DNA from 3 places in the Litoribacillus peritrichatus genome. Region 2 is predicted to be linked to each of the others. Evidence: predicted binding sites of a transcription regulator. Region 2 holds the regulator's gene; each other region holds the start of a gene.
What was found. The regulator sigma-54, encoded in region 2, starts transcription at its own class of promoters, with help from an activator protein. The targets are predictions, from matches to a motif close to TGGCACNNNNNTTGCTNT.
Positions count from the first base shown of each region.

Region 1 (4,771 bases), on a different contig from region 2:
ACGTATCGGTATGAATGGCCACCTGAATGTCGTGCTTTTCAGCAACACTCAAGCAATTATCAATTGAAGCGGGCGTGGTTCCCCAGTCTTCATGCAACTTCAGACCGATGGCACCGGCAACCACTTGCTCATCTAAAGCCTCCGGTAATGACGCATTGCCTTTCCCTAAAAAGCCAAAGTTCATTGGTAACTCATCCACCGCTTGCAACATCTTACCGATGTGCCACGGCCCCGGCGTACACGTGGTCGCGTTAGTTCCGGTTGCCGGTCCGGTGCCACCACCGATCATGGTAGTGATCCCCGACATCAAGGCTTCTTCCACCTGTTGTGGACAAATAAAATGAATATGAGCATCAATCGCGCCCGCCGTTAAAATCTGACCTTCTCCAGCAATCACTTCCGTGCCAGGGCCGATAATAATATCGACGCCTGCCTGCGTATCCGGGTTGCCTGCTTTACCAATGGCACTGATGCGTCCGTTGTTAATGGCCACATCGGCCTTAACCACTCCGGTATAATCCAAAATAAGGGCATTCGTAATGACGGTGTCCGGTACCTTATCCGAAGTTTCCTGACTTTGACCCATGCCATCACGGATCACTTTACCGCCACCAAATTTCACTTCATCGCCATACACTGTGAAGTCTTTTTCTGGCGAAATAAACAATTCAGTATCACCCAGCCGTACCTTATCGCCAACGGTGGGTCCGTACATATCAACATAAGCTTTACGATCAATCGTAGTCATGTGTTCTCTCCTGTTTCCCTAATCCATGAGCCGTTTTACGTTAGCCAAACATTAAAGTTGGCCCATGACATCACCACGGAAACCGTAAATGGTTTTAGTGCCTGCGTATTCTACCAATTCAACTTCGCGGGTTTGGCCCGGCTCAAAACGAACGGCAGTGCCTGCTGCAATGTTCAATCGATAGCCCTTAGTGCTTTCACGATCAAACTGCAGCGACAAGTTGGCTTCATAAAAATGGTAGTGAGAGCCGATCTGAACCGGCCGATCTCCCGAATTGGACACCTGAACTTTGATCGTGGTACGGCCTTCATTCAAAGTGATTGGCTCGTCCGACACTATGTATTCACCTGGAATCATGAAAACGCTCCTATGCGTTAAGTTTGCCGATTAAGTTAGGCGATGGGATTGTGCACTGTGACCAGCTTAGTACCATCGGGAAAGGTTGCCTCCACCTGAACATCGTGAATCATGGATTCAATGCCATCCATGACTTCATTTCGGCTAATCACTTCGCGCCCTTCATTCATCAATTGAGCGACGGTTTTGCCATCGCGGGCACCTTCCATAATAAATGACGAAATGAGCGCAATGCATTCCGGGTAGTTCAGTTTAACGCCACGCTGCCGACGCTTTTCAGCCAGTTCGGCCGCCACAAAAATCAGTAATTTATCTTTTTCTCTGGGTGACAGTTCCATAATGTCCTCTTAAACAGTTCCTCGTAAAATCAGTGACCAGTTTGCACTGAAAATCCGCTATGTATTCCAAATTCGGGGAGGGCATGCCCCACGTTGGTTAACGTGTGGCCGAACCAATGCCCAATAATGGGTAAACACTTTCTTCGCCGTCTCGGCGCATGCGCCAAGATAACGCACAACCACTGCACCGGGCTTCTGAGTTACAGCAAACAGCCCTGTACCCGCCAATTCCTGCAGCAATTCAAAATCCTGTTCGTTCAGTTGAACGACCCGGTTTAAGATGTCTTCTTCGGCTGAGATCACAAAACAGCCAAACACAGGCTCACCTGCCAGACCTGCTTTTAACTGCATAATATCCTGGGCAGCATCGATCCGGTTTCGCTCAATAAACACAGGCTTGGCGTCTCGCCGGATAAGGAGTGATTGTTCAATACGCCCCTTGGCAAACCAGTCTTCACTGCTCGGTCTGCCCAGACAAACGATGTCCCAGCCCACAAAAATACCGGAGCCCGAAATATCAACCTGAGTAATTAACTCCCCTTTGGCACCGTCAAAAACGATTGTTTCCTGCGGCATCCACTCCAGCACCGCCTGATCTTTGATGCACAGACGGACTTTTTGAGTTTGGTTCAACTCAGTAATATTATTGTATATTTTGCCGGCAGAAGGCGTAGTAACAAGCGCTTGGGCGCCATCATCCAACAATAAGGAAATGGTTAAGTAGTCCCCTGCCACCAAACCACCCGGCGGGTGTAACAGATAAAGGTGGGCACATTGATGACCTTCAGGGTAAAACGGACGCTGTACCCGCAACGGGCCAAAATGACGGGTTTTTCCAAGCCGTGTTTTCTGATCCAGATACACCAGTTCAGCCTGATAATTAGCCAGCCAGTGCAGACTTGGATCAAGACTGTCCTGCGAAGTCTCCGCGTAATTCAATATTCTTCCCTATAAAATAGTCTTTGTTTTAAAATCTTTGCACATAAGTGCAGACATAAAAAGAACAATCTCGCACCTAAGCACACGACAACACTTGCAAGATAGCCACTCACCAACGAATGCAAAGAGTCTGCCAAACCTCAAATACTGACTATACAGACAACTTATTTCCAGTCCTTTGGTATGAATCATGGTGCACACAGCTTGTGCAGGCCAAACCATAAATCAACGAGATAACATCCATATCTCAACAAAAATGGAACAATTTGGTGCTAAGTAAAAAACAAACGCACTAAAACAAAACACCAATCGTCCGCTTGGACAGCTTTTAACAGCAGCAATACCTGATAAACACACGACTTACGTCGTAGTGGCATACCCATTGCTAAACATTGTCAATCCTTTTAAAAGACTCACAATCTAAAAGGCGACAAGCGGTCAACAACACCAGAGAAAAGTACAGAGCAATAAGACTGCTGGCTTCTCTTTGGACCGCTTTGATCAGATTCAATTACAGAGAAATCAACTAGGAATCACTATGAAAAGCATCAAGCAATTCTCACAGTTTTCTGCATTGGCGTTATCCGTTACCTTCGGTTCAGCGGTCATGGCGGCCGACGACACCATTAAAGTCGGCGTGCTCCACTCATTGTCAGGCACGATGGCCATTTCCGAAACCACCTTAAAAGACACTGTGTTGATGATGGTCGAAGAACAGAACAAAAAAGGTGGCCTGCTGGGTAAAAAACTGGAAGCGGTCGTCGTTGATCCGGCTTCCAACTGGCCACTGTTTGCAGAAAAAGGCCGAGAATTACTTTCCAAAGAAAAAGTCGACGTTATCTTCGGTTGCTGGACGTCAGTGTCCCGTAAATCCGTATTGCCAGTGGTTGAAGAACTGAACGGTTTAATGTTCTACCCGGTTCAATACGAAGGGGAAGAGTCTTCTAAAAACGTTTTCTACACAGGTGCTGCGCCAAACCAACAGGCGATTCCAGCGGTTGATTACCTGATGAGTGAAGAAGGCGGCAGCGTGCAGCGCTTTGTCCTGGCTGGTACCGACTACGTTTACCCTCGCACCACCAACAAAATCCTTGAAGCGTATTTAAAAAATAAGGGCGTGTCGGAAAAAGACATCATGATCAACTACACCCCGTTTGGTCATTCCGATTGGCAAACCATCGTCAGCGACATTAAGAAGTTCGGTGCTGAAGGTAAGAAAACTGCGGTCATCTCAACCATCAACGGCGATGCTAACGTACCTTTCTACAAGGAATTAGGTAATCAGGGCATTTCAGCCGAAGACGTTCCGGTGATCGCATTCTCCGTAGGTGAAGAAGAATTATCCGGTATCGATACAGGTCCGCTGGTCGGTCACTTGGCAGCATGGAATTATTTCCAGAGCGCAGAAAGCGACACCAACGAAGCGTTCATCGACCAATGGCAGAAATACGTCAAAAATGAAGACCGCGTAACCAACGACCCTATGGAAGCCACCTACATTGGTTTCCAAATGTGGGCCAAAGCGGTTGAGATTGCGGGCACCGAAGACGTCGACAGCGTTCGTGATGCGATGTACGGCATCACAGTACCTAACCTCACCGGTGGGACGGCGGTGATGAACACCAACCACCACTTAACCAAACCGGTCTTGATTGGTGAAATTCAGGACGATGGCCAGTTTGAAATCGTTTGGCAAACCAAAAAAGGGGTCATCGGCGACGCCTGGACCGATCACCTGCAAACCAGTGCCAAGGTTGTGGCCGATTGGACTGCGCCCATCAACTGCGGTAACTACAACATCGAAACCAACGTGTGCTCTGGTCAAAACTACGAGTAAACACAACTGTGCGTGACTAGAAACCCGTCGCGCAACTCAACACCCCCTTGCCACGCACAAGGCAAGGGGATGTTCACCGAAAACCATTCAATTTTTGCAGCAAGGCAATACGAAACAACGTCGTAGGCCATTGCTGTGCCAAAATACGAGAAGCAGGTTCATATAATGAACAGGTTAGCCCCCTTTTTAGCATTGCTCATCTCCGTAATGTTTACCGCATTAAGCCAAGCCTCGGCTTTGGAATCTCATTTCGAGCATTTAAAATCTAAGAAAGTATCCGAAAAAATGGATGCCCTTAACGCCATCGCAACCACCGGCGATCCACAAGCAGAAACAATTCTGAATCAAATGCTTGAGGGAAAACTGTATTACATCAAAAGTACGGGCGAGTTTGTTTACATCGAAAAAGGCGATGATAAAAAATACACCGCTTACAGTGCCCTGACCAACGAAGTGGTGGGCAGCTTTAAAAAACGCAAACTAAAAAAAATCCGAGTAAATAACCAAATCCGGGGGGAAATTCGAACGGCCCTGGCCGCTATCCAACTCACC
Region 1 covers NZ_BAABBN010000007.1:360,475-365,245, reverse strand. Annotated here, with positions in the region: gene ureC (urease subunit alpha) at 1-748, opposite strand, end outside; gene ABD744_RS11325 (urease subunit beta) at 800-1,105, opposite strand; gene ureA (urease subunit gamma) at 1,141-1,443, opposite strand; gene ABD744_RS11315 (urease accessory protein UreD) at 1,501-2,382, opposite strand; gene urtA (urea ABC transporter substrate-binding protein) at 2,921-4,219, shown strand; gene urtB (urea ABC transporter permease subunit UrtB) at 4,385-4,771, shown strand, end outside.
Region 1: urtA (urea ABC transporter substrate-binding protein) is a predicted target of sigma-54. The motif match lies at 2,754-2,771, and genes of this name have one in related genera.

Region 2 (4,771 bases):
ATCCCAATACCGTCGCCAAGGCCTGTACTGCCAAGACGCTCTCTTTCAATAAATGCGTCAAAAATTTCGTGCTCAGAGGGACCTGCCAGTGTCTCGGAAAATATTTTTGAAAGTTCTTCTATGGTTCTTTTTTTGCTTTGGCAGGAAGCGCACCTTAAGGTGCGCTCTGGTAGTAATATGGTTTTTAAATCCATTCAATGCTGCTCATCACGTTCTTTTATCATCGCAGCTACATGTGGTTTAACGGGCCTTGGCTTTTTCTTTATGCTTAATCAGTTGGCGATCCAGCTTATCAGCCAGAGCATCGATTGCTGCGTACAAATCGTCATGCTCTGCGTTAGCAAACACCTCTCCACCGGTTACATGTAACTTGGCTTCTGCTTGTTGTCTTAGTTTTTCTACGCTTAAGGTAACTTGAACGTTGGTTATCTGGTCATAGTGTCGCTCAAGTCGGTCTAATTTGGAAGTAACATATTCGCGAATGTTGGGTGTTAATTCGAGGTGTTGGCCACTGATGTTTACTTGCATATACGGACTCCTTAAATTTGTATATTGTGGTCCAGTGATTTTCCAGTTTCGATGTGCAAACCAGAGGGGTCTGCCGCCCCTTCACCTTTAATATAGCCCCTGCGTTCTTCGAATACAATGATATGTATCAAGTTGTTTAAACCAAACGTTTACGCTCGTTCGATGGTGGTATGTTCATGGCTTCACGGTATTTTGCAATGGTTCGACGAGCAACTTTAATGCCCTGGTCTCCCAGCAAGGTCGCGATTTTGTTATCGCTCAGCGGTTTTTTGGCGTTCTCGGCTGCGACCAGTTTTTTAATGATGGCGCGGATCGCCGTAGAGGAGCATTCCCCGCCGGAGGTTGTGCTCACATGGCTTGAAAAGAAGTACTTTAGTTCGAAAATACCGCGTGGCGTATGGATGTATTTTTGAGTGGTCACCCGGGAAATGGTGGACTCGTGCATTTCCACAGCTTCAGCAATATCGTGCAGAACTAATGGTTTCATTGCTTCATCACCGTAGTCTAAAAAGCCACGTTGATGCTCCATGATTTTGGTCGATACTTTCAGCAATGTCTCATTTCGGCTCTGAAGGCTTTTGAGGAACCATTTGGCTTCCTGCATGTTGTCTTTCAGGAACGTATTATCGGTGCTGTTATCCGCTCTGCGTATCAATGACGCATAGCTTGGGTTGATTCGAATCTTAGGGGTGATTTCGGGGTTGAGATCCACCCGCCAGCGACCCTGTATTTTTTGAACGACCACATCGGGTACAACATAGTCGGGGGTTTGTTGGTCAATCTGTTCACCGGGACGAGGGTGAAGGGTTTGAATTAAATCAATGATCTTCTTCAGTACATCTTCTTTGAGACGTGCTTTTCGCATGATGCCGGCAAAATCTTTGTTGCCGAGCAATTCGAGGTAGCGTAAAACCACAATTTTGGCTTCAGGCAAATGCGGTGTTTCAGGAGGCATTTGATTGAGCTGAACCTGAAGGCATTCCTGAAGGCTTCTGGCGCCGGTACCAACCGGGTCAAAGCGTTGGATCAAAGTCAGAACCGCTTCCACTTCGTCCGTTTCAACTTGTTCTTCGTCAGGCAGGTTGAGTTCCTGATTAACGCTGATGCAGATGTCTTCAACAGACGTCTGAAGGTATCCGTCGGTATCGATACCATCAATGATGTTTTCGGCAATGACTTTGTCTGTGTCCGTCATTGGCGTCAGGTTCAGCTGCCAGCTCAAGTGATCTTGTAAGGTTTCGGTGACGGAATTTCTGGATTCGAAATCGAAACCGTCGTCGTCAGAGGGTGCGACGGCGGAAGTCGGGGTGTGTTGATAAATGTCGTCCCAGCCGGTATCAATACCAAGGTCTTCCGGGATGTCGTTGTTCCATTCCCCTTCGGCTGAAACTTCGTCAGTATTGGTGTTGTTGATTTCTTCTTGTTCGGCGCTTGGTTGTTGATCCAGAGGTTTTTCAGCCATTTTGTCTTCAATGGACTGTTGCGGGCCTTGTTCGAAATCTTCTTCCACTTCAAGCATCGGGTTGTTTTCTAATGCTTGTTGAATTTCTTGCTGAAGGTCGAGGGTCGATAATTGCAGTAAGCGAATTGCTTGTTGCAACTGAGGGGTCATCGTCAGGGATTGACCCATCTTGAGCTGAAGCGATGTTTTCATAAATTACAACGTATCCTTATGCTTTCACTCAGCATGTATGGTGTACCTAAAAGTATCTAAAATAAAATCCATACAAGCAATTTATTTGCCATTGGCAACCAAGTATAAACCAAAAAAAAAGCGACAGTGTTGATTTGTGTGTCTTGTTTGTCTCAAAACCTCAGAGATTGAAGTTTTCTCCCAGGTAAATATCTTTTACTTTTTGATTGTTGAGTACATCTTCACTTTGGCCCTGGGCAATGATGTGTCCTTCGCCAACAATGTAGGCCTGATCACAGATGCCGAGCGTTTCTCGGACATTATGGTCGGTAATCAGAACACCAATCCCCAACCCTTTTAAGTGATTAATAATGCCTTGAATGTCATTGACTGAAATAGGGTCGACACCTGCAAAAGGCTCATCCAAAAGAATAAACTGTGGGTCGGTGGCTAACGCTCTGGCAATCTCAACGCGACGTCGTTCACCGCCTGACAAACTCATACCCAATGAATCCCTAATGTGGGTAATGTGAAATTCCTGAAGCAGGTATTCGAGCTTTTCTTGCTTTTGTGCTTTGGATAATTCGGTTCTCAGCTCTAAAATGCCGTAAATGTTCTGTGATACCGTCAGTTTTCTGAAAATGGAAGCTTCTTGGGGCAGGTAGCCTAACCCTGCTTCAGCTCGTCCGTGCATGGGGTAGTGGGTGATGTCTTTGCCATCAATGCTGACAGTGCCATTATCGGGCTTAACCAAACCTACAATCATGTAAAAGCAGGTGGTTTTACCTGCGCCGTTTGGGCCGAGCAGGCCAACCACTTCGCCGCTGGATACGGAGAGTGAAACGTCCTGAATGATCTTTCTTGATTTATAACTCTTGGCCAGATGTTTGGCTTCCAAAATACTCATACGATGAAGGGCCTTTATTTCTGGGGTTCAGAGTCAGACGATTTGTCTTTGATCTGGGGGTTGATTATAAATTTAACTCGAGAATCGCCAGGGTTGGTTTTCGGGTCGCTTGCACTGGCCTTCAGTTCTCCTGTATCCAGGGAGTAGGTGATTTTATTACTTTCTAAAACGTCTTCGCCGCGAAAGACTTTACCGTTGCCTGTTACGATGGCGTTGTTCTCTTTGACTTTGAGGTCAAGCTTGTTGCCTTCGATGTGGGTTGGTTCTTCACCGGGATTCAGAATTTGCTGGTATTTGGCTGGGCTACCAAAGGCTTCCATGCGGGTCACTTCGTTGTTTTCTGAATACAGAAAGACTTTGTCTGCCCGTAATTCTGCGGTGCCCTGAATGATGATGACGTTTCCTGTGTATTCAGATACGCCGGTCTTGTTGTTCATTTTTGCCTGATCGGCTTCCAGTTTGATCGGTTGGGTTTTATCTTCAGGCAATGCCCAAAGAGAAGCTGAGAAGCTTAAAGCAATCAGAAGGGCTGTCAGACGTTTATTGTTGAACTTCATGCGTTCCTCGAACATTGGATTTCAATAAAGTATCACCGGATTCAAAGTCAGTACGGAAACCTTTCGTTTCGATATAGCTGTTTGCCGAATGAATAATGGTTAAGACGTCGTTTTCTGCGTAATTCTTATTTGGGTAAATTGTCAGCGTGGAAGCACGTAATGTCAGCTTTTGGTTGTCGGCCGTAGTTCGAACGATTTCAACCTGATCGTTCAGGGTGATCTTATCTGTCTTCAGGTTGGCCTCTCCGGTTAGGGAGGAAGCGTGCCAATTAAGACCAGGCTGTTGATTGGTCAGGTCTGGCTTAATGAGGTAAGCCAAGTCGTCTTTTTTATAGTGGTCAATCTGGTTGGCCACCAGATGGTATTGAAGGTCGCCGGTTTCGTTGTAATGATCCGACGCTGAGTTTATCAGCGTCAGATCCGGTGTGGATTGCGGCTGATACGATGCAGTAACAATTTTGTTGCCTTCTTCGGACCAGCTTAGCCAGACAACAATAAGCACGGTGGCGACGATCACCGGTAGTGTCTTAATGGCTCGAATGATCTTATCTGAACGTTTCATGATGGGCTGGCCGAATCTGACGTTTGCTACTTGAGGTACTCTGCATGTGCAGCAGCAAGTGTTCCTTGAGCTTTCATAATCAGCTCGCATAACTCTCTGACTGCGCCTTTGCCTCCGGCTTTTGTGGTGCAGTGATGGGCGTGTTCTTTAATGATATCGGCACCGTTAGGCACTGTTACACCCAAACCTACATTTCTGATGACCGGAAGGTCAGGCAGATCATCACCGATGTGAGCAATTTGATCAAGCTCAAGGTTTAAATCTTTTGCTATGTCTTTGATGGCGTTGATTTTATCTTCCCGTCCCTGATAGAGGATATCAATGCCTAAGTTTTTGGCCCGTTGCTCGACCATGGGGGATTTCCGGCCGGTAATGATGGCAATCTTAACGCCGCTGTTCTGAAGCATTTTAATGCCTTGACCATCAAGAATGTTGAATGGCTTGATTTCCTGACCTTCGGAGGTAAAAAGTAAGGTGCCGTCCGTCATAACGCCATCCACATCGCAAGACAGCAGTTTAATTTTTTCAGCGCGTTCAAACAAATTGCTCATGATTTACGTCCAGGCATCCAGTTTCAGGTTCGT
Region 2 covers NZ_BAABBN010000015.1:89,111-93,881, forward strand. Annotated here, with positions in the region: gene ptsN (PTS IIA-like nitrogen regulatory protein PtsN) at 1-194, opposite strand, end outside; gene hpf (ribosome hibernation-promoting factor, HPF/YfiA family) at 241-528, opposite strand; gene ABD744_RS19770 (RNA polymerase factor sigma-54) at 665-2,182, opposite strand; gene lptB (LPS export ABC transporter ATP-binding protein) at 2,343-3,068, opposite strand; gene lptA (lipopolysaccharide transport periplasmic protein LptA) at 3,083-3,625, opposite strand; gene lptC (LPS export ABC transporter periplasmic protein LptC) at 3,609-4,187, opposite strand; gene ABD744_RS19790 (KdsC family phosphatase) at 4,214-4,738, opposite strand.

Region 3 (4,771 bases), on a different contig from region 2:
TATGTTCCAGGTGTCATGTTTTTGCCGCTTTGTTGTCTCTGTGGTTAAAGAAGCAATAGCTGTGCCATGAAAAATAATGTCAGTGGCTGTTAAGTTGCTATAGTTATATGTGAAACCGTGATAAGTAGTACCTGCAATTCATTGGTTGTTGATAAATTTTTTCAAGAAACGGTCAATGACGCCGATAGGACAATCTGAATTGAAAAATAAAGCCGTTAGCCTCATTAGGAGTGTGATTTAAATGGCGGGTGTATTAGACGCAGTAAATTCCCGAACGCAGCTGGTAGGCCAAAACAGGCTGGAACTGCTGCTGTTTCGATTAGGGTCGGATCAGGTATATGGTATTAACGTCTTTAAGGTTAAAGAAGTTTTACAGTGTCCTAAGTTAACCATGATGCCTAAGCTAAATCCTGTTGTTCGTGGGGTTGCTCATATTCGTGGTGGCACAATACCTATTCTGGATTTGAGTATGGCGACCGGAGCTTCTCCGTTGCCGAACATTGAAAACAGTTTCGTGATCATCTCTGAATACAATCGTACGGTTCAGGGGTTTTTAGTCAGCTCTGTTGAACGTATTGTCAACACGAATTGGGAATCCATTCATCCGCCACCACCGGGAACAGGCAAAGAGAGTTATTTGACTGCGGTTACTGAGCTGGAAGGCAAGCTGGTAGAAATCATTGATGTTGAGAAAGTGATTTCTGAGGTTGTACCAAGTGGTGAAGCCATTAGTGAAGAAATTCTTGAAGAGATTCCTCAGGAAGAAGACGATGAAGGGTTAGGTCATATTCTTATTGTTGATGATTCTTCGGTTGCTCGCAGGCAGGTTCAGAAATGTATGGAGTCTGTGGGGCTGGAAACGACTTTGTTTAAAAACGGTGCTGAAGCTTTAACGCATTTGAAAGGGCTGGTTGAGCAGGGTGTGAATCCTGCAGACAAATACATCATGATGATTTCGGACATTGAAATGCCTGAAATGGATGGCTACACCCTGACTTCTGCAGTGAAGGCTGATCCGAGTATGAATGAGTTGCATATTATGCTTCATACGTCGCTCAGTGGCGTGTTTAATCATGCGATGGTGGAAAAAGTTGGTGCCAATGACTTTATGGCGAAATTCAGTCCAGATAATCTAGCCTCAAAAGCAGTGAGTGTTTTAAAGGGAGATTATGCACCTGTTTATAAGGGAGGGGAGTAATCATCCCTTTCTGTTTACGCTGAATTTGAGGTAATGGATGTCGATATCGGGCTCTATACGATTTGAAAAAAATGACTTCGATCAGTTTCGGGCTTTTCTTGAGGGAGAGTCCGGCATTGTATTGGGTGATAACAAGCAGTATTTGGTTGCCAGTCGATTAAGAAAAATCATGCAGGAAGCCGATCTGCATGACTTAAAGGACTTGTTGTCTAAAATTCGGATGAATACCCGCTTAAAAGAAAGCGTGATTGATGCGATGACAACCAATGAAACCTTATGGTTTCGTGATAAGCATCCGTATCGAATTTTAAAAGAGATCTTATTTCCCGAACTGGTGGCACAACGTAAAACCAGCGTGAAAATTTGGTCTGCTGCCTGTTCTTCCGGTCAGGAACCATACTCAATGAGTATGATGGTGGAAGAGTACAATCGAGCAAACCCTTCCAAAAGATTAAGTCAGGTGCAAATTCTGGCAACGGACTTGTCTTCTGAAATTTTGGCGATGGCCAAAAAAGGGTCTTATGAAAAGCTGGCATTGGCCCGTGGGCTGGATGCTGACCTTCAGCGCCGGTATTTCACGGAAAATACGGACGGTTCCTGGTCCGTGAATCGTGACATCAAAAGCCGTGTGGATTTTCGCTCATTAAACTTACTTCAGAGTTATGCCAGCTTTGGTAAATTCGACATTATATTTTGTCGTAATGTGCTGATTTATTTCTCGGCAGAACAGAAAAAGGATATATTGACGCGCTTGTCTCGTTGCCTGAACCCCGGAGGGTATTTGGTGATTGGTGCTACCGAGTCTTTAACCGGACTGAACGACATCTATGAAATGATTCAATGCCGTCCTGGCCTGATCTATAAAGTGAAATAATTAAATTATGGCCCGGAGGCAGTTTCTTCGGGTGTTTTGTATCTTTTCTTTCTTTCCTCTTCTTTCTAGTATTTACTGATTCTAGCCCTGTTTGCCTTTCCGTGGTGTTTTTTGCCGTTTTTGCCGCTTGCCGCTTAATATTTGTCTTAATAATCATAACTTATTGAATTTATTGTGTATTTTTATTTGGCACGCTATTTGTTTGTTAAATAGAAAGTTTAAGAATTTGATCGTTGAAGGCGGCAATATGGCAATTTCATTTGATAACGCATTAGGTATCCACCCACAAGCAATGGGTGTGAGGGTTCAGCGCGCAGAAATCATCGCGAATAACCTGGCAAACTCTGACACCCCTGGTTTTAAAGCGAGAGATATTGATTTTAAAGCCGTTTTGAATGCTGAGTCTGATCGGTTGTCTTCTGTCGGGCTGGATAAAACGGACGACAAGCATCTGGATGGCTTATTAAGCCCGGATCAGGGGCTTAAGTTCAGAAATCCGCATCAGCCAGCCATTGACGGAAATACTGTTGAGACTCAGGTTGAAAACTCAGAGTACATGCAAAATGCCATGCAGTATCAAGCGACTTTTCAATTTTTGAACAGTAAATTCAAAGGCTTAACTGGCGCAATTAAAGGCGAATAAGGAGACTGATTATGTCACTGGGAAATGTATTTGATATAGCCGGAACAGGCATGATGGCTCAGTCTATTCGCTTGAATACGACGGCCAGTAATATTGCCAACGCAGAAACGGTTAGCAGCAGTATTGACGAGACCTATCGTGCACGTCACCCGGTTTTTTCACAGATTCATAAGGATGAAATGGGGTATAAGTTTGAAGGTGTGGACGTCAATGAAGATATTGGCAACGGCGTTCATGTGATGGGCGTGGTGGAAAGTGATGCGCCGCTGGAAGCGCGTTATAACCCGGAGCACCCGATGGCAGATGAAGAAGGGTATGTATATTACCCGAACGTGAATGTGGTCGAAGAAATGGCAAACATGATTTCGGCATCGCGCTCTTATCAGACCAATGTCGATATCATGAACACAGCAAAAACAATGATGCAGCAAATTTTGACGTTAGGTAAGTAAGGAACCTGGGAACCAATATAGGTGAAATCAAATGACTGATATTAATGGTACTTCAACAGATGCGCTTGCTACCTATCGAACTCAGACAAGTAACGCATCATCGACTCAAGGTTCGGATGAGCTGGGTCAGGATCAGTTCATGGAGCTGTTGGTTGCTCAGCTGACCAATCAGAACCCGCTTGATCCTCAGGAAAACGGCGATTTTATTGCAGAGCTGGCACAGTTCAGCTCGGTGGAAGGCATCGACAAGCTGAACACCAGTGTCGAATCCATGATGAGTGACTACAAGTCGAGCCAGGCTTTACAGGCTTCATCATTGGTTGGTCGGCAGGTTGTGGTGAAGCAGGACACGGCGTATTGGTCGGGTGAAGGCAATGTTGCCGCCATGGTGGATGTGCCGGAAGGTGCCACGAATGTGATGCTGAGCATTACCAACTCGGCCGGTGCTCTGGTGGGGGAGATTCCAATGACTAAGGCTGTGCCGGGAGAGAATGGCATTCTTTGGGACGGGAAGGATAACGAAGGCAATGTTTTGCCTGCCGGTGCTTATAAGTTTAAAGCCACGGGCGTGGTAGATGAAAAAGCTAAGACGTTCGAGGTGTATGGCTCGGCCAAGGTGAATAGCGTGACTTTAGCGGGCGGTGACATGATGCTGAATGTGGCAGGGGTTGGTAAGGTGCCAATGTCCGATATCCGAGAGATTTTTGAGTAACGCAAACAAGTTTTAAGTTCAATAACGGTTGTCTGGCCTGCAATTTACCAGTCAGGTAACGAAGAGATTTTTAACTTGTTGAAGTGTCAGCAGGTTTAGCTAGAAGAGGATCAGAATATGTCTTTTGGAGTCGGCTTGACGGGCCTGAAAGGGGCTCAAACGGATCTGGATGTTACGGGTCATAACATTGCGAACGCAGGAACCACCGGGTTTAAGCAGTCACGCGTTGAGTTTGGTGATTTGTATGCCGCCAATGTCTCGGGCAATGGTGCCTCCGGACAAGGTGTCAATATAAACACCATCTCGCAGCAGTTTAACCAGGGGGATATTAACTTTACTGAGAACAGTCTTGATCTTGCTATTAATGGTGAAGGATTCTTCGTCGTGCAAAATGATTTGGGCGAGCAGTTTTATACTCGATCCGGCATGTTTAGCTTAAATAATGAAGGTTTCATTGTAACAAATACCGGCGAACTGGTTCAGGGTTTTGGGGTGCCGGAAGAACTTCAGCTGGAGGCGGCTCCGAACCCGTCACGTCCTTTGGGCGATATTCAGGTTGATGATGCTGATATGGCGCCAAACCGGACAACGGACGTGGATACGGCTTTGAACCTGGATGCCAGAATGGCATTTGCCACCGGAGGGTTGCCGGCAACCACCAATGGTACGGGGATCAGTGTAGCTCAGGCGGGTACCGTTAATGGGTATTCTGCTACGACTACCACAAGTACTATTCAGTTGGTGAATGCTGCAGCGTCACCGAATGAGGTGATTTCGGACATCAGTTGGGCTGCAAACGCTTCGGCATTCGATATTGCGACGACTATTTCAAATGTGGATGGTGCGACAGCGTCGGCGTCTACCACGCTTCAGCTTACAAACTGGAATACAG
Region 3 covers NZ_BAABBN010000004.1:307,391-312,161, forward strand. Annotated here, with positions in the region: gene ABD744_RS02595 (chemotaxis protein CheV) at 242-1,198, shown strand; gene ABD744_RS02600 (CheR family methyltransferase) at 1,236-2,072, shown strand; gene flgB (flagellar basal body rod protein FlgB) at 2,320-2,715, shown strand; gene flgC (flagellar basal body rod protein FlgC) at 2,727-3,167, shown strand; gene ABD744_RS02615 (flagellar hook assembly protein FlgD) at 3,199-3,879, shown strand; gene ABD744_RS02620 (flagellar hook-basal body complex protein) at 3,997-4,771, shown strand, end outside.
Region 3: flgB (flagellar basal body rod protein FlgB) is a predicted target of sigma-54. The motif match lies at 2,260-2,277, and genes of this name have one in related genera.